One region of the Paenibacillus sp. J22P165 genome, then DNA from elsewhere that is predicted to be linked to it. Evidence: riboswitches for the same ligand, from Rfam matches in the RefSeq annotation. Region 1 holds a riboswitch; the other holds the start of a gene.
The links. A riboswitch is a leader RNA that binds a small molecule or an ion and turns the genes downstream of it on or off. The one in region 1 is predicted to bind cyclic di-AMP.
Positions count from the first base shown of each region.

Region 2: another riboswitch for cyclic di-AMP. It lies ahead of AC58QM_RS17335 (hypothetical protein); the one in region 1 lies ahead of AC58QM_RS15115 (C40 family peptidase).

Region 1 is NZ_JCAUAP010000005.1:548,707-557,206, reverse strand. It holds gene AC58QM_RS15125 (acetylxylan esterase) at 1-555, shown strand, start outside; gene AC58QM_RS15120 (GNAT family N-acetyltransferase) at 734-1,255, shown strand; cyclic di-AMP (ydaO/yuaA leader) riboswitch at 1,377-1,544, shown strand; gene AC58QM_RS15115 (C40 family peptidase) at 1,548-2,441, shown strand; gene AC58QM_RS15110 (hypothetical protein) at 2,627-3,286, shown strand; gene yyaC (spore protease YyaC) at 3,465-3,998, shown strand; gene AC58QM_RS15100 (ABC transporter ATP-binding protein) at 4,067-6,094, shown strand; gene AC58QM_RS15095 (CcdC protein domain-containing protein) at 6,272-6,937, opposite strand; gene AC58QM_RS15090 (hypothetical protein) at 7,004-7,300, shown strand; gene AC58QM_RS15085 (HAD-IA family hydrolase) at 7,294-7,929, shown strand; gene lspA (signal peptidase II) at 8,082-8,500, shown strand, end outside.
Region 2 is NZ_JCAUAP010000006.1:543,927-552,426, reverse strand. It holds gene AC58QM_RS17340 (nuclear transport factor 2 family protein) at 270-641, opposite strand; gene AC58QM_RS17335 (hypothetical protein) at 722-1,192, opposite strand; cyclic di-AMP (ydaO/yuaA leader) riboswitch at 1,307-1,476, opposite strand; gene AC58QM_RS17330 (hypothetical protein) at 1,864-2,346, shown strand; gene corA (magnesium/cobalt transporter CorA) at 2,464-3,414, shown strand; gene AC58QM_RS17320 (APC family permease) at 3,457-5,283, opposite strand; gene AC58QM_RS17315 (tannase/feruloyl esterase family alpha/beta hydrolase) at 5,474-7,015, opposite strand; partial or broken gene AC58QM_RS17310 (3-hydroxybutyrate dehydrogenase) at 7,049-7,825, opposite strand; gene AC58QM_RS17305 (CoA transferase subunit B) at 7,841-8,500, opposite strand, start outside; gene AC58QM_RS17300 (CoA transferase subunit A) at 8,500-8,500, opposite strand, start outside.

The DNA.
Region 1 (8,500 bases):
GAGACAGGCATGACGAAGGGATGGATTTCACAGGGGATTCTCGATGCGGAGACGAGCTATTATCGAGCGGTTGCGATCGATTCCTTACGTGCTGTGCAATGTGCGTTAGAGCAGCCAGAGATCGACAGTGAGCGAGTATTCGTAAATGGTGGAAGCCAAGGCGGAGGGATTGCCTTACTCGTTACTGCGCTTGAGAAGCGCATTCGGGCAACCATTGCCCATGTACCGAATCATTGTCACATGGATCTAGGCTTGTTGAATTCGGTTAGCTCACTCAGCGAAGCGGCTGATCTGGTTACCCGGTTCCCAGAATATCTGCCTAATGTACTGAAAACGGTTTCTTACTTCGATATCATGAACCTAGGTGATCGTATTATGCAGCCTGTTCACATTTCGGTAGGATTGAAGGATACGTGTTGCTTACCAGAAGCGATATTTGCTGCCTATAACCGAATTGAATCCCCAAACAAATCGATTAAAGTGTATCCCTTCATGGGGCATGCGACACCTCCTGGGTCCCATGCAGCGGCACATGCCTTTTTCTCAAAATGGTAAGGACTGAAACAAGTGTCGAGTAAAGATGACTATACCCTACCTTTTCCGAGATCTTATTGATCCGAAAGGTAGGGTTTTTGTCCATGTGAACTGAGGTGTCGTTCATCTAGCTCCATAGGGAAGTAAGAAACGGCCCAGTTGGATAACCTAAAACCAACATGAAGGGAGGTGCTGACAGATGGTCAATGAGGATTCGTTTGAAGAGGTATTCGAGCTGATGAATGCCGCTTTTCCAGAAACGGAAATAAGAACGTATGAGGGTCAGCGGGCGCTTTTACCTCATCCTAGTTACAGAATCGATGTTGAGAGAGATGCCCAGGGGCAATTGCTCGGCTTTTTGGCCAGTTGGAACTTTAGCACATTTCGATTTGTAGAACATATTGCTGTCAATGTTGCCATAAGAGGTGGTGGGATTGGTAAGCGAATGCTGATGAAGTACATAAGTAGTGCAAGCACGCCAATTGTACTTGAAGTAGAGCTTCCAACTACCTCAGATGCGACGCGGAGAATTGAATTCTATAAGCGCTGTGGTTTTCATTTGAACCTTTTTTCTTATGCACAGCCTCCACTGCGAGAAGGGCAAGCCATGCTTCCTCTCAACATCATGAGTTATCCGAGTCCTTTAACTGAAAGTGAGTTTAATCCCTGTAAGGAGATCCTGTTTACAGAGGTGTACAGGCAGCCAGTAGGCTACGTCTGAAGCATTTTGAAGACAGTTACTCTGAAAAGAGTAGCTGTTTTTTGTGCTTTTCGGCCTAAAAGGAAACACTTACCATCGTGCAAAAGTTGTCAAGCTAAAACGAACTGTGCTAGTCTAACATAGACAAAAAATGCCGAATCTCGGAGCATCGAAAGCTCCGGTACGGGGGACTTCTTTATTTGGGGTGAATGAATGCTCAGTTAGTCTAGTTTTAGGCTAATGGGGCTTACTAGGGAAAACCTCTTCCCGAACCCGTCAACTAACCTCGGAGGCTTCAAGGAGGCACAACGTTTTGAAACTTTTTACTAAAAGCTTTATTTGTTCATGCGCTATTTTAGGCGCAGCCATTACACTGTTCGCCGCGCCATCCGCGCATGCGGCAACGGATTCTTCTTCGGTGAAGGTTCAAGTTAACGATGACTTGGTGCAGTTCCCAGAAGTACAGCCTTTTATTGATAAGGCAGGTACACTCCAAGTGCCACTTCGCGTGTTGTCGGAGAAGTTAGGTTATCAAGTGGATTGGGCGAAGCAAGGCGATGAAGTTGTCGTCACACTCATGAACAAAGAGCAATCCATTCAACTTACTACTGACGAAGAGAAAGCGATCGTGAACAGTAAGTTAGTTGAACTAGAGAGCAGTCCTACGTTGCTTGAGGGAAGTACCTATGTTCCACTACGTTTCATTACAGAGACGTTTGGCTCTGAGATTGCGTGGAACGATGCGAATAAAATCGCCATCGTAGAACAAGACGGTAAAACTCATAAGCCAGCATGGATTGCACCCCCACCCGCAGCCCTAGCAGCTCCAGTGGCCAAGGTCGTTCAGTCATCCGTTTCAGCTCAAATTATTCAAGCTGCAACGACTTTTAAGGGGACGCCTTATCGATGGGGAGGAACGACACCCAAGGGCTTCGATTGCTCTGGATTCGTTCGTTATGTATACGAGGCCAAAGGCATTGAGCTGCCACGCACCTCCGTGCAAATGTACGATCAAGCAGGGACAAGAGTGACGGATTTGAAAGCGGGAGATCTTGTTTTCTTTGCTTCAGGTATTGTCAATCATGTGGGCATTTACATCGGAAATAATCAATTCATTTCCTCAACAACATCCGTTGGTGTGACGGTTGATAGTCTCGCTAGCTCCTATTGGGGCTCAAGATATGTAGGTGCAAAACGCGTACTATAAGACAGTTACTCAATATGGTATATGCAGGGTGAATAAGAGCGTATGTTCGCTGTGTCTTTCGCAAATGAAAGCATAGCGGCGGATGCTCTTTTTTTTGCGCGAAAATCTGCGATTTTTATCGAAATTTTGAGGATTATAGCCTATAATGAGAAAATGGTTGGAAGAAAGTAGGTGACGCGTACGACATGCAAGTTAGTGTCTGGAAAAGCTGGTTTCATAAAATTAAAATGTCGGGTCGAACAGATCGCATGTACAACGTGGAAACAGGTCCTGCCATTCCGGAAGACATTCGGGTCGTGATTAAGCAATTTTTTCATACGTATAACCATTTCAAAGGGGCAAGGCAATTCCAAACGGATACTTTTATTAAAGAAGTATTCTATGCAACGAAACAAGATCCGAAGGATCACCGCTCGATAGATGAGATGGAAAATTATATCCAGAGCAAGAACGTCAACCGTTTACGACTGAAATCGTATGTGATTGATGAATATCTGCGAATTGGTGAAAAGGTATGTATGATTGGTGTGACGCGGGAATTTAGCAATGCGCATCGAAATCGTGTGCTTTATTTTATCGTACAGGAAGAAGGCGCTTGGCGGTTTCATCATATCGTGAGATCACATCATGGGAAAATTATCGAGAAGTTTCAGGTGAAAGAACAGGTTGGATTTGTAGTTGGGGATGATAAGGTAGCGTTGCTCTTTCTAACACATGCAGATTCAGCGGATGCTTCCACGTTTATGTTGGGGGATTATGTACATACGGAAGGCTATTTGGAAGTGGAACAAGAGGTAAGCGGTCAGCTCTATTATCGGATTGTTCGGATGAATCGCGTACATTAAGAAGGTATAAGTCAGGATACAAGCGGCATGAATAGGCTTTGCTCTGTCGAGTAACGCTTATTTGGTGTGCGTGCAATTGGCGGTAGGCAAGTGGACAGGGTGCATCACCTTATGAAACAATAGAACTATCATTCATCAGGTAAAGATTATGTGCAACATGCTTGGAAGGGAGGCAAAGATGGAGAATGAACCATTGGAACTGCAGGCGCAGTTTTGGAAAAAGGTTAATGGTGAACAGTTAGGGCAGCTTCTGCAACAGATCGCGTTGAGCACGGAGTTGAAGCCAAGTGAGTTGGCTTTTGTGTGTATCGGGACCGATCGTTCAACTGGCGATTCACTAGGTCCACTCGTTGGCAGCAAGCTTGCAGAGCTAGGTTATCCGCATGTTATTGGTACGTTAGCGGCACCGTGTGATGCCAGTAACTTGGCAATTCGCTTGCAGGAAATTCCACCGAATGTCGTGGTGATTGCAATAGATGCTTGTTTGGGACAAAAATTAAGTGTGGGCTTATACCAGTTGTCGAACCAGCCGTTGGCACCGGGGAAATCAGTTGGTAAGGTGTTACCAGCTATTGGTGACTATACGATTGCTGCGATCGTGAATGTCGATGGACCAAGGCAGTATAATGTGCTGCAAACGACTTCGTTATATCATGTATTGCGAATGGCAGATGAAGTAGTTCGTGCAATAGCCTATGCAATTCCTTTGTAGCTGAGGGCAGCAAAGAGGAGAAAGATCGGAGTGATATGTGAGTGATAGGACCAGGAGGACCAGGGGGAATGGGGCGGCTGTCCGACCGGAATCGACCCAAGGCCAAGTTGAAGGATGTATCGATACGAAGGATTTTGCTATTGTTCAAAAGGTATTGGGGACAAATTATGGTGATTATTGGCTTGGCGCTGCTTGCGGCAGTGATTGGGCTTATTCCACCACTCGTTATGAAAGAAATTATTGATACAGCGATCCCGCAAGGGCGTGTAAAACTGCTGTCGGTTATGGCACTGCTGATGATTCTGTTGCCTGTGCTTAGCGGTGTGCTTGGCGTATGGCAAAACCATCTGAATACCAAAGTAACCCAAGGGGTTATTCGGGATTTAGGACAGTCTTTGTTTGTTAATTTGCAGCGGCAGTCGATGGCGTTCTTCACAGACGCGCGCTCAGGCGAAATTGTGCAGCGGATCACTGGCGATGTGCAATCGGTACAGAGTGTGGTGACATCCATTGTGGTCTCCTCCATCACGCAGATTGTTATCGTATTCACGACGATAGGCATTTTGTTTGCGCTAGATTGGAAGTTGGCGATCATTTCGGTATTGATATTGCCGCTTTTTGTGCTGCCTGTAAAAAAGGTTTCCCAGGTAAGGAAAGTTTTGCGGCTTGAAACGCAAAAAGTGCGCTCGGAAATCACCTCGCAGCTGAATGAGAACTTCGGTATTTCGGGTGCGTTGTTGACGCGGATTTTTGGCAGAGAAAAGCAGCAAGAGCAAGAATTTACGAAGATGAATCAAAAGGTGATGGACCTCGAGCTGCGCCTCAATTTAGTCGGCCGTTGGTTTGGGATGGCTACGAATACGCTTGGGCCGTTAGGCACGGCCATTATCTATATCTATGGCGGATACTCCGTTATCAACGGGGATATGACCTTAGGATCGATCGTCGCGTTTACGGCGTATTTGGGAAGGTTGTACATGCCTGTAGGCACACTGCTGAATCTGCAAGTTGAGGTCGCGACGGCACTTGGTGTATTTCAACGGATCTTTGAGTATCAGGACATGGTGCCTGATGTCATGGATGCCGAGGGAGCACGCCAGTTAGGAACGGTTGCAGGGCGCGTGAGTTATAAGCAGGTGTCTTTTGCTTATAAGTCGGGGGAACCGCGTGGTAAGGGAAGTGTGGGGGAGCTAGAAGTAGGGAAGCGTAGGAAGCCGGCGGAAGTTGGCGAGCAGGGTAGAGCGGAAGAATTCGCAGTCGGGCTCAGCGAGAAAGTGGAGGAGAGAAGAGCAGAGCAGAAGGGAAGATTGGAAGAGCGAAGTGCAGAGATGAGAGGAAGGGCCGTGGAGCTGGGCGGAGTTGGCGAGAGAGGGAAGTCGGTGCAGTATGCACTGCGCGACGTCACCTTTGAGGCGCAGCCTGGTGAGATGGTCGCGCTCGTGGGACCAAGCGGCGCTGGGAAGTCGACGCTGATCGGAATGATCGCGCGGCTGTACGACCCGACAGCCGGCGTTGTCGAGGTCGACGGCGTCAACGTCCGCGACGTGGGGTTAGCGTCGCTGCGCGCGCAGATCGCGTATGTGACGCAGGAGTCTTTTCTGTTCCACGCGACGATTGGCGACAACCTGCGCTTTGCGCGGGAGGACGCTACGCGTGAAGAGATGGAGGCCGCTTGTCGGCAGGCCTACATCCACGATTTCATCGTGTCGCTCCCCGAAGGGTACGACACGATGGTCGGAGAGCGCGGCCACCGGCTCTCCGGTGGCGAGCGTCAGCGGATCGCGATTGCTCGCGCGATCCTGAAGCGCCCGCGCATCCTCATCCTCGATGAGGCGACGTCGCACTTGGACTCGGAATCCGAGTCCTATGTGCAGGCGGCGCTCGAGGAGCTGATGCAAGGGCGCACGACGCTCGTGATCGCGCACCGGCTCTCCACGGTGCTGGCCGCCGATCACATTCTGGTGATCGAAGCGGGCAGTGTCGTGGAGCGAGGCACGCATAGCGAGCTGCTCGCACTGGAAGGGCTGTACGCACGGCTGTACAGCACGCAGTTCGCCAAGGCTGCCGAGGAGGCAGCGAAGGGCGGCTTAGCGTAGTCGCGGAAACGTAGGGAATAAGGCCCGAAAGGGACCTTATTCCAGTGCAAACCACGCACAGCGTGGAAATAGCGCCCCAAAAGGGCGCTAAAACCGAGCGCCGCCCGCTGAACGGGCGACTACACAAAAAAGGGATATTCCCCGGTCAATGGACCAGAGGGAATATCCCTTTCTTTGTTACTCCACCCGAACGTTCACCTGAGGAGCGGGAGCTCCCGTGGGTTCCGCCAACGCTGCGGGATCCAGTTTGGTTTCCTCGCGCAGTAAGTAGCCGAAAAACAAAACGTAGTAGGACACGATGATGAAGAAAACGCCAGCGGTGACAGGGTCCTTTGTAAACTGAGAGAAATCAGCGGGTGTAAAGGTAGTCGTTGAACCTGTCGACAGGGCAACAGCTGCGTAGCGGTACGCGATGCGGCCTAGGAAGAGAACGAGCACGGTGACTTCAACCCAGAGATGGGTGCGATAATACCAGCCATCGCTCCGATGCTCGAAGCGGGTATGGCGGATTGCCGTCCGCCCAAGCAACGCACCGCCAGCAAGTCCGATCAGATAGCCGATGAAATGGATGGGGTGCACGAAGCCCAAGAGGAAAATGATAACCCCGAGGAGGCTAAACAAGGACAGACGAAAGATGAGTCTGCCACGGGAAAGCTTTTGAAAGCCAATGGTGCGCTTCGCCCGTCGATAAATAAAAAAACCAAAGATAAGAAACGGAATCACATAATGCAAAGAGTCCTGCAGGGGAAGCACCTCCAAACCTGTCATTGTATATGTCCATATTGTAGCAAATTTGGACGGCCCATCGTGAGAAATGTTATTCCGTTTACAAAATGTTGTCATACACTTAATAGTAGTTCGATAAACTTACTATTACACACTCTAAGTGCCGCAAGGAGTTGACGGTAAATGGCTCTGATCACTCATGTTAATGTATGTAACGCAGTTAATGAAATTTACTGTTGTCTTCGTAATAAAATCGTGAAACTGGACGCACAGCAAAAGGAGCAATTTTGCAGTGGTTGTAAAATGTTCGCAGGTGGTGCAGCGGGCTACGAGCTAGGCGTTTCTTGTGTGTGGGAGGACATGCGAACCGTAAGTAATCCGCATGTGGTCTTAGATCCCGCCCAAGAGTTTAAACATAATCAAATTCGCCAAGTGCCGCCCGAGGGTCCGGCCTTATTTGTATATACACCCAGATGGTAAAACATATCCTATTTGATTTTGACGGGACACTTGTCGATTCTAGGGCGCTTTTGGTTAAGCTTTACAATGAAATGGCCATCCAACATCGTTTTCGCCCAATCCGCGAACAGGACTTAGGCCCTTTACGCTCGATGTCGATTTCTGAACGCGTAGATCGCTTAGGGGTGCCTGTGCTCCAAATTCCTAAGCTGATGGTGGCAGGGCGACAACTGTATCACGAGAATATTCGATCCCTGCAGATTGTTCCTGGTATGAAAGAGGTTGTTGCGAAGCTTTCCGCACAAGGCGTCAAGAGCTCGATTCTTTCTTCCAATTCAGAAGCAAATATCCGGCTGTTTTTGCGAAAGAATAAGCTGGAGGGTGCATTTAAGGAGATCATTTCAGCGAAGCATATTTTCGGCAAGCATCACTCCATTCGCAAAGTAATGAAGCAGTGGGGAACCACGCCTACGCGCATGATTTATGTTGGCGATGAAATACGAGATATTGAATCCTGTAAGAAGTTAGGTGTGCCAATCGTAGCTGTGACATGGGGATATGATTCTCCTCAGCTGCTGCACAGCGGAAATCCAGACTATATGGCCAACACGCCTGGGGAGCTATACCGCACGTTAATGAGTCTAACTTGAGGGACAACAGTATCGATAGGCAGGGGGCCGCCACAGGATGACTGGGGGGGCTTTTTATGTTGACCTTAAGGGGGAAAACGTAGAATTAACAGTTGTCCGTTCTTTTCAAGTAAAATAAGAGAGCAAGGCGAAGGAAGGAATGGGGGTTTAGCATGTTATTTTATTCAATTATTATAGTAATTACAGCCGTCGATCAATTGTCTAAGTATTGGATACGCTCCGTGATGACGGTGGGTGAATCTATGCCATTTTATAAAGATATAATCACATTTACGTATTATCAAAATAGCGGGGCAGCTGGCAGTTCGCTGCAGGGGTGGGCTCCTATACTCGGCGTTCTGGCCGTTCTCATTGTCGCAGGAATTTGGTGGTATCGTAAAAAAGGGGGCTTTCCAGGCTCGTTAAAACAAAGTGCAGCTGCCTTTCTTGTTGGTGGAGCCATTGGTAACGGAATTGAACGTCTGCTATTCGGGAAAGTCACCGACTTCATCGTTTTTCACTCCGGAAATGGCATTATGAATCTAGCTGATCTTGCCATTAATTTGGGTGTTGTGCTGTATGTGGTGGATAT
Region 2 (8,500 bases), on a different contig from region 1:
TTTTACAACCGGACAAGGTCGAATAGCACCATTGGCTACATATCTCCCGCTCAATTTGAGCAACTATATTACCAACGGGTCGCATAACTTAGTGACGTCCACTTTCTTGACAGAAGAGCATTTTTCCATCTAATCATCCCAACACGTCAGATTCGAGCAAATTAGCTGTAGTTTATACATCTATTCAGAACGCTCCATTCCGCCAAACACACAATCTACGGTGGATTCCGATCCTCAGGGTTGTCTTTTGGGACAACCTCTATTCCCCATCAGAACATGCCATTCTCATTAGGGGAATTCACAAGTATGGGCTGTCCCACATCCCAGAATTCAACGATAAGATCTTGATTAAAGCGGAAAATATGAACCACTGCTCCCCCAATGTCCTCTTGGTTTTGTTGAACATGGGAGTGTACCACGACAATATTACCCTCTTCGATGGCACGTTTGACCCCCAGGGTTTTGTGAGGATTCTTCGCGGCGTTCTCTTCCATTGCGATCATAAGAGAATCTGCGTCCCCACGGAAATAGGGATTATGATGGAGGAATCCCGGACCGATGTACCTCCGGAATGCTTCACGTACTTCTCCCGACGCCACCAGTTGCAAAAACGATATAGCCTTCTCCTTGTTAGAGGTCATCCTTCCCTATCTCCCTTTCTTTTATCGTTCCCTGATTTCTCTAAAAACTCTATCATATGGAGGTGTGAACATTCAAATCCCTAGAAAGAGATATACGCCCCAGAATGCTCAAATAAATAATTGCGATCACTTAGAAAACTCAAATCTTCTTTCTCTTTCTGATATGCACGAGATGCATGTTCAAGCTTTTTGGACAGATCACTTAGTGCTGATTTGATTAAATGTGTGCGTACTTCTCCCCATGCCTCTTGTCTCTGATGAGCGTACTGTATGCCATCTGTAAGGTTCAGTCCTTTGAGTTTCTGAAAAACAGTTGCCCATTGCACAAAATCTCCCTTTAGATTGCCGCATGGAATTACGAATTGCCCTAAACCACATGTTCCAAGATTCGTTGAAATCGTCAGTAAACCGCAATGACAGTCATCACCATGTTCGGGTTGCAGCTTATCGGATAATTCACAATCGAATTGAAAACATTCAATACGGGTAATTCTACATTCTTGCGTACATTCATCGGATTCTCTTACTAGAGTCAGGGGTTCGGGATACATAATAGATTCACTCTCCTCAAATTGTGAACAACAAAAAGAAGCCAAAGAGCAGAGAAACTCTACTCTCGGGCTTCGAAGTCGCATAAGTGCGCTAATGAAGACTCGAAAAGAAGGTAGTTCTCTCCCAATTCGCTTACGAGGTTAGCTGTCGGATTCGGGCTTGGAAGTGCCCTACTTTGGCAAGCTATGCCTGCTTTAGATTCACCCCGAGAAACCGATTCTATATCGGATCAGCTTCGGTTGGTTCCCCCGTTTTCCTTGCGGAAACTCAGCGTTTTGCTTCAAATCTGTTGTTGTTGAATCGAATGTTACGCCGATTGCTCATAAATGTAAAATGCGTTGGAGACACCTATTTCGCAATCTGAGGCATCCAGCGCTTATGGAAGCGCGTCCAATTAGAAATCATTTGCATTATCGATAGAAATGCTTCAGTTTTCTTTCGTTTTTGCCTTCTTTCTCAATAATTAGGCTATAGGCTAACGACCTTGATAAAGTCGAGAAGTTTGTTTTTATTCAATTTTTATACGTTTACTATCCATTCTTTACCCCATTTTTACACGGTTCAACGTTACAATTATGACATATTCGCTTACAACCGACTTTGAGATTAAGTCAAAAGGAGAAATGTCATGACTTCCTCCCCCCATTATTATTTAGGGATAGCACCTCATTTGTTAAATCCAATTGATTTGCATTACGAATGGTTTGGTGTCTTATGGCTTGAAGAAGAAAATCATTTTCCCATAATTGTTGGTTACTGGTTTTCTAAAGAAAGGTCCGAAATTACACAAGATGCCACCCTGTCAGGATTCTCAACATGGACCGAAATATCGGATCATCAAATGATTATGAGAATGTATCAATCTATTAGAAACAAGCAGAAAAAACAAGATTGGGAGCATCGCACTCGCTTATCCCTTCGCACTATTTTCAATTCACCTTGGAATGAGGTTTCCCCAGGGTTATATATCATTAAATCGCGTGACACCTACCCCCTTCATGTTTCAGCCATTCTGAAGAAGAAATTCTTTGTTTGGTTAGAACATGCAGCCGTTTGTGAAACCAAGGAAGAGCTTCAAGTGTTTATGCAGCGCGTGCGTGAAGAGCATCAGATGGAAATCTCAATGAAAAAAGGTAGCCCTACTGTGAAGTAAGGGCTATCTGTTTTGCGTTTTAAATTTATGAATGGCATGTACGGTTGTTATAATAAGATTCCTATGTTGGAATAACAAGAAGATCATCATTTACTTAACTAAGGGGCCCAATTCAGAATGATTCGTACAATTGCTATCACAAAAGATTTAGAAGTTATACAGGATGTTCAACTAACTCAGCTTTCAAGTTCAAACTATAACTGGTATTGGGTTGATTTTAACCAACCTAGTGAAGAAGAGTCCAAGTTATTAGAAGAACATTTTAACTTTCATCCACTTGCAATTGAGGATTGTTTTCATTATTTACAACGGCCAAAATTAGATCACTATGAAGATGTACACTTTTTCGTCATGCATGCCATCAATCAAACAACACTAGCCGCTGAAGAAGTGGACCTATTTTTAGGAGCAAATTTTATCGTTACCTTTCATACCAATTCTTCAAGGGAGATCGAAGATGCCTGGTGTCGAATAGCCCAGCAGAAAAATGGCGTTGATAAAGGTCCTCTGTATGCTTCCTATGTAGTTATGGACGAGTTAGTAGATCAGTATTTTCCAAGTATCTATCAAATTGAAGATCAATTAAACGAAATCGAAAATAACGTTGGTTCGGAAACTACCCAAGCACTTATGGAAGATATATTTGAAATTCGATCCAGACTATTAAAACTTCGAAGAACAATAGTGCCTATGAGAGATCTTCTGTATCGAATTCTGAATTCAGAACGAATCAAGGGTTTTCATGAACTTTTACACTACTATACCGACGTTTACGATCATTTGTTGAAGCTCTCAGAAATGATCGATTCTAACAGAGATATGACAGCTGATTTACGAGACAGCTATATCTCTCTTAATTCCAATAGAATGAGTACCATTATGAAAACTTTAACTGTCATAACGACGATCTTCATGCCTTTAACATTCATAGCAGGAGTTTATGGAATGAACTTTACTAACATGCCCGAATTAACTTGGCAATGGGGTTATTTTATCGCTTTAACAGTCATGTTCGGAATCGGTTTTGGCATGTTTATGGCTTTTAGAAAAAAGGGATGGTTTAAATGAAAAAAGCCGAATTTCCTCATTTAGGAATTTCGGCTTTGCTTGCTATTTCGTTAAGTGATACGGCACCGTAGTTACGATTACATTTCTCCGATACAGTAGATGCGCACGAATGAGTAAACTCGATTGGTTATGCAGAATATTGTGCCAGCCTTTTTTAGGAATGAACTGCGGGATAATCACGGTAACCTGATAATTCGATTCACCGGCTTTACGCTGAACTGTATCAATGAATTTGGTCAGTGGATTAATAATACTTCGGTAAGGGGAGTGCAGCGTCACAAGCCTCACATCAGGCTGCCATTTCTCCCATTTCTCCTCAAACATCGCTTCATCTTCACGTTCAAATGGAACATAGACAGCAATGATCTGGTGAGGTGAAAGCGATTTGGCATAGTTTAATGAGTTCTCCACGACATGTGTAATACCCGCCACAGGGACAATTATGACATTACCCTCAACAGGGATTGATGGTTGGCGGTTTGCAAGTCTTAACTGGTCGCCAACTGCCTCATAATGCTGCTTAATTCGATGAAAGAGATAGATGATTAAAGGCAAGAAAACTAAGACTGGCCACACTTGTGAGAACTTGGTTAAAAAGAACATTAACGACACGATAAGGCTAATTACAGCCCCTGTTGTATTAATAATGAGCTTGGTGACCCATCCTGCGGGCTTCTCTCGGACCCATTTGACTACCATCCCTGTCTGAGAAAGGGTAAATGGGATAAATACACCGACTGCATAAAGTGGGATAAGATGTTCCGTTTGTCCTTTAAAAGCAATAATTAAAACGATGGATAATACGCCAAGAATGATAATCCCATTAGAATATCCTAATCGATCTCCTCGTATGGTAAACATTCGGGGAATAAATTTATCTTTTGCCAAATTAACCGCAAGTAAAGGAAATGCCGAATACCCTGTGTTTGCTGCAAGGATTAATATTAATGCTGTTGTTCCTTGAATAAAGAAATACATAAAGTTTCGTCCAAAGGTCTGTTCCGCAATTTGCGATACAACGGTTACCTCTGCAGCGGGAACGATGCCATATTCAAAGGCCAAATATACGATTCCTGCAAATAAGAGAGCCAATAACGTGCCCATCGCGGCTAATGTTTTAGCGGCATTATGAGGAGCAGGTTCTTTGAAATTAGGAATCGCGTTCGAGATCGCTTCAACTCCGGTTAAAGCAGAGCTCCCTGAGGCAAATGCTTTTAACAATAAAAATAAACTGATCCCAGCAACAGGTGTACCAATTGAAGTATGGATTTCTGGAGAGACTTGCCCCGTTAGAATATTGTATATCCCCACACCAATTAATATAAATAATGCTACCACAAATAAATATACCGGATAGGCTAAAATAGAAGCTGACTCCGTTACACCTCTTAAATTCAATGTTGTAATAAAGAGGACGAATACAATGGCAATGAGCACGTTATGGGCATGTAGGCTTGGAAATGCGGAAGTAATCGCATCCGTACCTGCAGACACACTTACGGCTACTGTCAAAATATAATCGACTAACAACGAACCTCCTGCAATGAGTCCAGGATACGTACCCAGATTTTCCTTGGACACGACATAGGCTCCACCACCGTGAGGATAGGAAAAGATAATTTGTCTATAAGACAAGATAAGTGCCAAAAGAAGAATTAAAACACCAATTGCAATCGGAATCGAATACCAAATTGCAGCCGCGCCTACTGTCATTAAGACAATTAATATTTGTTCTGGGCCATAAGCTACTGAAGATAGAGCATCTGACGAAAGGATGGCTAGTGCCTTCGTTTTATTTAGTTTTTGTTCCCCTAACTCTGTTGATTTTAACGGTCGTCCAATCAAAAATCTTTTTAAAGAAGATAACACTGAGTAGCTTCACCACCACATTTTATTTTTTAGAGCTATTGAGAACAGGTTATATACGCTTGTATATTACTACCCAATTTGCATTCTCCATTATCACCTTGTTTAGTCATTTTTGGCAATAGGCGTAGAAAAACCGTGCCGCAGATCAGCGGCACGGTTAGCAAGGTTATCTATTGGCGATAATCTCGCATTAAACAAGATATCGTTCCGCTGGTACCAGAACGCCACCCCGTTCATGATGAATTCCTTGATAGCTGGTTGGCAAATTCGGATCTCCATCCACGTATTGCGGGAACTTCGGATAAGGGAAAACAGGTCTCTGAAAGCTGATCCCATTCGGAGCAAAACTATCCTTAAACGCTGTTGCGATCAATTGCTCTGGTGCGTTTCCATGTTCCACCCAAGCAACGAGTGCGTTTAGAATATCATGTTCGCTATCTAGTTGAGCACTTTCAACTCCACCAAGACCAATATCGTTCAACCCCGGACCGCCTCCACAGTGTCCCATTCCCGGGATAAGAAAAAACCGAAAAAAGTCTTGCGTTTGAGCTAATCCACCCTGGGCTTCAATAACCCGTTCGTAATAGTGAAGCGCATCTTGATACGGTACCAGCGGGTCTGACAACCCTGTGTACATCATAATTTTCCCGCCTAGTGCTTTCATCGCACTTAAATCCGGATTATTTGCATTAAGAAGCGGAGCTAATCTTTCATTTAATACATCCAAATCGTAGTCAAAATCGAATGTCCTGTAATCAAATCCTGCGCCGAACACCCAACGAAACATATACAGCAGCGATGAGGGCAACCGCTCGGGATCTTGTTGAAGATCTAACCCCCCTGAGCAATTCTCGCTTCCATAAGGGAATGGCGTATATATCTGTTCTCCGGTTCTTGGATTGGTTGGACCCGCATAAATCTGCTTTAGTGCTAACACTTGGGCATTCGTGAGTCCCTTGTCTTTAGCGAGATGGCTGCGATTTGAAATCGTATCAGGATCGAAACCGCATTTCCTTGGATCGGTCAAAAAGTTATCTGCAGGTGCACCGCCATCTTTTCCCTGCCATTGCTCGATCACCGCATTTGTTATTGCATCTATGGTTTCTTTTGAGAAAAATTCACCCTCAAGCACCTGATTCACGGCTTTATAATTCCACAGGAATCCAGCGTGCAGGTGCGTACGATTGTTAGCTGGAGCTCCTGCAAGGATGCCGTTATAATCGTCCGGATACCGCTGTGCTTCCATCAATGCCTGTTGACCGCCAGTCGAACAGCCTACGAAGTAAGCGTAACTAGCTGGTCTTCGGTAGTACATGGCGATGATTTCTTTTGCAACAACTGTCATCTCATGTGTTGCACGATAGCCGAAATCTGCCCAACGTTCCGGTTGACCAATGGCTGAATCGACATGAGGGGAAGTGCCTAAGTCAGTGTTAGCCGTTGCATACCCTCGCCGTAATCCGAAAGCAAGGCGAGCATAGGCGATGGCGCCAGCACTCCCTCCATTGCCCGTGCCGAGGAATTTGCCGTTCCATGTTTCTTGAGGCAGCCAAACCTCCACGTGGATATTCGAGATGGGGGTTGGTTTCAATTGCATGGCAACGCGGCAAAATGCAGGAAGATCAGATATAATTCCACCGTCCGGAAGTGTAAAATTTCCTTCACGCACCATTTGAACACATGTAATCGTACACCCATCGATGTTGGCATCTTTGAACATAGCTTCCATCATAGATTCAACCTCCTTTACTCCTAAAGATTCGAGCTACTGTGCGGTATAACCTCCATCAATCACAATGGCTTGGCCGGTTATTCCCTTGGCATGCTCTCCAGCAAGAAACAAGGCATATTCCGCGATTTCGTTCATCTCCAGTAGACGGCGTTGCGGAACCAGCGGTAAGATGACCTTCTCTAAAGCTAACTGAGGCGAAGTGTTATGTAGAGCGGCTACATCATGTAATTGCTCCCTTACCAAGGCTGTATCTACGTAACCAGGACAAAGCGCATTGACCGTTATTCCGTGTGCAGCCGTCTCTAAAGCAACCGCTTTGGTCAATCCTATTACGCCATGCTTAGCGCTATTATAGGCCGTTTTACCAGCAAAGCCGACCAATCCGTTAATCGATGAAATGTTAATAATTCTTCAGAACTGTTGTCTTTTCATAATGGGAACAACCAGCTTCGTCGTAATGAAGGGAGCTGTGAGCATGATTTTAATCATCAATTCGAATGTTTCCGTCGGAAAATCTTCAATCGGAGAAACAAACTGCATCCCCGCGTTGTTAATCAGAATGTCCAATCTTCCCCATATCCTCTCGATGTGGCGAATTGCTGCGGCGATCTCAGCTTCCGATGTAACATCCAGTTTGATACCATGGACATCCAGCCCTAATAACTGCAACTGTTCCGCTGATTTCACAACAGCACTGCTATCCTTATCTGTTAAAATGACGGTCGATCCAGACTCGGCAAATCTTTTCCCGATTTCAAATCCAATTCCCCTTGCAGCGCCTGTAATTACAACAATTTGATTAGGCAACATCAACTTCACCCCCATTTAATAAGCGTTCAAAATAAGGTTCTCCGCGATACGAAGCGGCGGTTCTGTCACGGCTTGAATATCGTCAGACGTGTATCCTTCTGCAACTTCCATCAGCACAAGTCCCTGTTCGGTAACATCGATGACCGCACGATCTGTAATAATCCGATTCACAACCCCTTTGCCAGTCAAAGGTAAACGGCAGTGTCGCAATATCTTCGGTTGGCCATCTTTATTCACGTGATCCATAATGACTACGATACGTCTTGCACCATGAACAAGGTCCATAGCGCCGCCCATTCCTTTGATCATCTTGCCGGGAATCATCCAATTCGCGAGATCTCCGAATTCCGACACTTCCATTCCACCGAGAATGGCCAGATCAATATGTCCGCCTCTAATCATGGCAAATGAATCGGCGCTATCGAAATAAGCGGCTCCCGCAATGGCCGTTATTGTTTCTTTGCCAGCATTGATTAGATCCGGATCGATTTGATCTTGCTTCGGATAAGGACCTATTCCGAGCAGCCCATTCTCAGATTGGAGCATCACTTGCTTGCTGCTTGGGATAAAATTAGCTACCAATGTAGGAATACCGATGCCAAGATTGACATAGAAACCGCTTTCAATCTCCTTCTCGGTGCGGATGGCAATTCTTTCACGAACGGACCAAGCTTT